Regions from separate parts of the Chryseobacterium phocaeense genome, predicted to be linked through region 2. Evidence: riboswitches for the same ligand, from Rfam matches in the RefSeq annotation. Region 2 holds a riboswitch; the other holds the start of a gene.
What was found. Region 2 has a riboswitch for cobalamin ahead of B7E04_RS18605 (acyl-CoA thioesterase). Riboswitches for the same ligand answer to the same signal wherever they lie in the genome.
Positions count from the first base shown of each region.

Region 1 (3,185 bases), 550 kb from region 2:
TATCATTAAATTCGGAATAGCACATATGGGTATGGATCTGGGTTGCATCTTCCACTCCACTGGATGAAATCCTGAAGGCTTCTACGGCCCATTTCAGGTAATTCTGCCATTCGGATTTTCTTAAAGGAAGCCCTTCCCGGATAGCCGGTTCATCAATCTGGATAATTCTGATGCCTGCTCTTTCAAGATCCACCACCTCGTCACGGATGGCCAAAGCAATCTGTTTACACGTTTCCGAACGCGGCTGATCATCACGTACGAAAGACCATTGTAAAATCGTTACCGGGCCGGTTAGCATTCCTTTTACCCACTTTTCCGTCTGTGACTGTGCGTATTGAGACCAGTATACCGTCATTGGGTCAGGACGGGAAACGTCTCCAAAAATAACCGGAGGTTTTACGCAGCGGCTTCCATAACTTTGAACCCAGCCGTTTTTCGTGAATACAAATCCTTTCAGCTGCTCTCCGAAATATTCAACCATATCATTACGTTCAAATTCTCCGTGAACCAGTACATCAATTCCTATTTCTTCCTGCCAGCGGATCGTTCTTTGGGTTTCTTCTTTTAGTAAAGTATGATACTGTTCTGCAGTCAATTCTCCTTTTTTAAATTTTGCCCTCCAGCTTCTCACTTCTGCCGTCTGCGGGAATGAGCCAATGGTGGTGGTTGGGAACAATGGAAGCTGTAATACGTTCTGCTGTTCCTCTTTCCTTATTTTGAAGGAGCTGTTTCTGCGGGAATCTGCTTCTGTCACGGCATCAGTCCTTTGTTTTACTGCATCATTATGAATCAGTGAAGATGTTTTTCTGCTTGCCACTGCCTTTTTATTGTCTTCAAAAGCGGTAAGAATAGTTTCGTCCGGAGTTCCGGCTGCCAGTTCTTTAAGCGTCACTATTTCCTTTACTTTCTGTTTGGCGAAGGCCAGCCAGTTTTTAATTTCAGGATTCAGATCCGTTTCAAAATCCAGATCGCAAGGTGAATGCAGTAATGAAGACGATGGAGCAATAAAGATCCTTTCAGCACCTAATTTTTCTATTGCTTTTTCAATAAATGTCAGGGATTTTTCAAAATCATTTTTCCAGATATTCCTTCCGTCTACCACGCCTAATGACAGACCTACATTTTCAGGAACTGCCTGAAGCACCTCATCCAGCTGTTCCGGATCTCTTACCAGATCAATATGCAGAACATCTACCGGAAGGGAAAGAGCAAGTGACCGGTTATCCTTTAATCCATCAAAATAGGTGGCCAGAATGAATTTCAGCTTTGGAAACTGCTTTCTGATCTTCTCATATACCCACTGGTATTTTTCTTTTGCTTTCTCAGTCAGGTCCAATGCTAAAAACGGTTCATCAAACTGGATCCATTCCGCTCCCTGCTCCTGAAGTCTGGATAAAATCTCAATATATACCGGAAGCAGATTTTCAGCAAGATCCAGCTTATCAAATCCCTCTTCTTTTTCTTTTCCTAAAAGCAGATAAGAAACAAGGCCGATAATTACCGGTTTTGCATTAATTCCGGCCTGTTTTGCTCCGGAAAATTCATTGAATATTTTATTTGAATTCAGCTTAAACTGCTGATTTTTATAAAATTCAGGGACGATATAATGGTAATTGGTATCAAACCATTTCGTCATTTCCATCGCGGTGATATCCAACCCTTCCTTTTGATATCCTCTGGCCATGGCAAAATAAAGATCCAGCTCAGAGCTGTTATTTCTAAGAGCCACTTCATGATAACGCGCCGGAATGGCACCTACGATTAAGCTCATGTCCAGAACCTGATCGTAATACGAGAAATCATTGCAGGGAATGAGGTCTATTCCTGCTTCTTTCTGAATATTCCAGTTTTGGCTGCAGATATTTCTTCCTGCTGTAAGAAGTTCTTCCAAAACAATTTTACCTGACCAATACTGCTCGCAGGCTTTTTTGAGTTCTCTTTTGCTACCAATACGCGGATAGCCCAGAATGTGAGTTTGCATGTTTTTCACTTTTAATTAAACTTAATTGAAAAGCCCTTGAAATGCTTCGTAATGCCTGAACGGGTAGAAAATCTGGAAAAATAATGACCAACCTGAACGCCATCCGGTTACGAAAAGCGTACAGATACATATCATCTTGATGATCCAAAGCTTCATCCCGCGAAAGCATTGTCAATTCAGTAAAGGCAGGTCTCCTGACTTGTAACGGTTTCTGCCATCCTTCCCGCTTTCGGCAGTGGATCCACAAGGACAAAAACCTTTGGTGTGTTACTTACAGTTGCGCGACAGCTCGTGATTCTCACACGATTCCCTATTAATCTACCTTAAGTAAAACCTTTCCTGTTTGATGAAGTATATAAAGAACTGTATTTTATTACAAACCTGCATTTATTGCAGATTTTAATTTTGAGTAAAATTAATCATACAGAATATATAAATAATCAATGCTTATTAATTAAGCAAATTAATCCGCAATTAAAAATAAAAACCAAATTTTATTCTTTAAATTAGCATAATTCAAAAGTATTAAAGAATATTATTCTATGGACCATCTTGACGATAAGGATATTCAGCTGCTCAGGCTGCTTCAGAAAAACGCCAAACTGACTGTTAAAGAACTGGCTAAAGAAATCAATCTCTCCCCTTCGCCCGCTTTTGAAAGGATAAAAAGGCTGGAACAGGATGGATATGTCAAAAGATATTCCGCCGTTCTGGACGCTGAAAAACTGAACCGCGGGTTTACTGTTTTCTGCCAGATCAAATTAAAGATCCATGACCGGTCCGTAGGTTACGATTTTGTAAAGGAAATCCTGGAAATAGAAGAAGTGGCCGAATGCTACAATATCTCAGGAGATTTTGATTTCCTGCTTAAAGTTCAGGTCCGGGATATGAAGCATTATCAGGATTTTGTCTTTAATAAACTGGGGTCCGTAGATTCCATCGGGAGTACACACAGTACATTTGTGATGGCTGAGGTAAAAAACAACCATGGACTGACCATCTAAGAGATCCGGCTGATCTTTTCACTTCTATTCTTTCTGATTATTTTCAAAACAATGGTTCTATCCGCATGTTTTTATTTTTTACGAAACCTCATCGTTCGTAATTTAAAATAATTCTAAATTAAGCAACAATAAAACACGCTTGAACTCTTTTATCCAAGGGACTTTTCAACAAAAAACAAATAAAAATTACGTAGAAATAC
Region 1 covers NZ_LT827015.1:2,066,745-2,069,929, forward strand. The annotation lists gene metE (5-methyltetrahydropteroyltriglutamate--homocysteine S-methyltransferase) at 1-1,981, opposite strand, end outside; cobalamin riboswitch at 2,149-2,334, opposite strand; gene B7E04_RS16195 (Lrp/AsnC family transcriptional regulator) at 2,524-2,985, shown strand.
Region 1: another riboswitch for cobalamin. It lies ahead of metE (5-methyltetrahydropteroyltriglutamate--homocysteine S-methyltransferase); the one in region 2 lies ahead of B7E04_RS18605 (acyl-CoA thioesterase).

Region 2 (3,185 bases):
TGAAAGTGATGAAAACAAAAGTTATGACCACATAAAAAAACATCCCGTAGATATTGTACTGTTGAGCTCCGGTCTGGAAGAACAGTTTGAAAAAGATATTAAAGTTTTTTGTGAACAGATGGATAAAGACGTAAAAGTCATCGACCATTACGGTGGTGGAAGCGGGCTGCTGAAAAATGAAGTGTACAGTCTTTTCCCTCACCTGAAAGCATAATTGATCCATGTTCGAAAGTATCATCAGGAATATTACCCGGTTTGTACATCTGGATGAAGAAGAAAAGAAAAAGTTTACGGACCTTTTAACCTATGAAAAAGTTCCTAAAAAAACTATTCTACTAAAGGAAGGAGAGGTCTGTAAGTTTGAAGGCTATATTCAGAAAGGATGCCTGCGTATGTACTGCATGGATGATAAAGGAGCTGAGGTAACGGTATTATTTGCGATCGAAGACTGGTGGATCAGTGATATCACTTCATTTCAGGACCAGCATCCTTCAAAACTGAACATCGAAACGCTGGAAGACTCGGAAATTTTCATGCTGAATCCTGAAACAAAAGAAAAATTGCTTCAGGAAATCCCGAAATTTGAAAAGGCTTTCAGAATATTGGTCCAGAGAAATCTACGTACGCTGCAGAACCGTCTGATAGATACCATTTCGAAATCCGCTTCGGACCGGTATCTGGAATTTATAAAAGTTTATCCTACGATCCCCCAAAGGATCCCGCAATATTATATTGCTTCTTATCTGGGCGTTTCAAAAGAGTTTGTAAGTACCATCAGGAAGCGTTTAGGGGCAAAGGGAACGTAATAGGTGAGGTTTCGGGCGGCCGGAGGCCGCCCGAAACCATTACATAATCCTGATCGGCTTCTTGAACTGGTCAATGGCTACAAAAGTGAAATCACCTACAATAGCTCTTTCTCTTTCATAAGAGTACATTTCCTCGGTATAGATTTCCACATTCACCTTCATACTGGTTTTCCCCACATGGGAAACCTTTCCGATCAGCTCTACGATGGTTCCGGCCGGAATAGGTTTTTTAAAATCTATTTTGTCGCTGCTTACGGTTACCACTCTTTTTCTTGCAAATCGGGTGGCGGTGATAAAAGCTACTTCATCCATCAGCTGCATGGCAGTTCCTCCGAAAAGGGTATCGTAATGGTTAGTGGTATTTGGGAAAACCGCTTTAAAAATTCTGGTTTCGGATGCTGCAATTCTTTCTTCTGTAGTCATATTTCATTATTAATTAATGCGAAATGAAATATATTAAAATAACAGAACAATGACAGGAACCATAGGAATTCCTGAAGCAGTCCATCAGATCAATAAACTTCAGATCGCGAAAGTTTTTTGTTTAAAGAAATAGGCAGGTCTCCTGACTTGTAACATCTTTTATCTCCTTCCCGTGCCCTGCACAGTGGACTTGTGATAAAGACTTTGGTTACTTACAGTTGCGCGACAGTCCGTGATTTTCACACGGTTCCCTTTTAATCTGCGTTAAGCAGAACCGGTTTCTGTGATGAATTAGCGTTAAACTTTTTCAGAGGCAAAAATAAGAATATTAAAGGAACAAACAGCAATTATTCCGGATTATTGTAAATGATCTGGCTCATCACCCTTCCTTCCTTGATGGCCCAAAGCGTTACATACCTGTTTTCACCGGAACCATTGATCATATAAAGGTAGATATGATTATCGTCAAGAGCCGTTACCCCAATATTGTTGAAATCCATGGTAGGCTGGAACATATTTTTAATAGCCTCCCTTACAAAGACAGATCCTCTTCCCGGCTGCTGAACCCTGATGGATTTAATTTCTGTCAGTCCTTCAGGAAGCTCATCCTTAATTCCCCATGGTTTTATCTTATCAATCGTAAGGATTTTCCCGTCTGCATCTTTTTCTTTCTTTCTGTAACTGGCGTTGGACGGATAGATATCAATGACTACTTTGGTTCTTTGGGCTGTCGGTACTTTGGGATTGCTGTTATCCGTAAAAATAAGGGATTTCCCGTTCTTGGATTTAGAAGGAGTAAACTGGGGAAGTTGATCAATGAAGGCAATACGTTCTTTATTGACCATTCCTTCCTTTTCAAGATTTTCATACCTTACAAAAGGCTTTTCATCGTCCTGTTTTTCCGGATATTTGATCCAGATCCATTCCGTTTCTCCGGGAGCGGGCTTTACATAAACAAATACATCGCCTTTACGCATTCTGATCTTATCTACGATTTTTCTGTAGTTATCCTTATGGACACGTACGTTGGCGTAGCCTTCCTCCGCTTTTACAACACCGAAAGGAACTTTATTTTGTCCTTTGACAAATGCTAAGGAAAAAAGACTGAAAGCGGATAAGTACAATGCTCTGTTTACGGAAATCATTTCTTGGAATTTTTTGATCCCTCAAATATATAAATTAAATGTTTTTTTGATTAGTAAAATCTCAGTGTATTTAATTAAAGTGATCAATTTCTTCCAAAAGTGCTTTCCAGGACACTAAAATATCTCTTCAATTTATCAAAATCAATTAAAAATTTAATATTTATCAAATAAAATTGAACAATATTTAAATGATTTAAATTATTTTTAGGTCAAAATTAATAATCCAAAAACTATGACCAAAAATCTATTTTTTATGTTCCTCCTTTTTTTGGGAACAGCACAATTTCAGGCTACCAATAAAACAGGAAACAATTTTACGGAGTCAGCCTTTACCATTCCAACCAATCTAACGGTTTCCAATATCACCTATACTTCAGCTGATATCACGTGGGATCCTGTGCCTGGAGCAACCGGTTATTTAGTAAGATGGAGGGCCTCAACATCTTTGGTTTGGACTACCATGAATATTCCTGCAGCAACCACTTCCGTTAATCTTAATAGTCTTACACCCTGCACAGGATATATTCTTGAGGTAATTGATACTGCGTCCGGCGATGTGTCCTTTCCTTTATCCTTCTATACCCATCTCAATTACTGTAAATCCATGTCTACAATGCTCGGTGCACTGTATTTATCGAATGTTACCATAATTCCTTCCGGAGGACTTCCGACAATGGTGAGTGCTTCCAGTGCAACAAACCATACGGATTTCCGTCCGGACTTAACCCGTCGCATACAGCTTGGTCTCGGCTCGGCAGGTAATGTGATTTCGGTACAGCCCAGCTGGTCAGGTACACCGGGAACGGCTTAC
Region 2 covers NZ_LT827015.1:2,612,758-2,615,942, reverse strand. The annotation lists gene B7E04_RS18615 (hypothetical protein) at 1-214, shown strand, start outside; gene B7E04_RS18610 (Crp/Fnr family transcriptional regulator) at 222-806, shown strand; gene B7E04_RS18605 (acyl-CoA thioesterase) at 846-1,229, opposite strand; cobalamin riboswitch at 1,345-1,523, opposite strand; gene B7E04_RS18600 (hypothetical protein) at 1,577-2,374, opposite strand; gene B7E04_RS18595 (GEVED domain-containing protein) at 2,628-3,185, shown strand, end outside.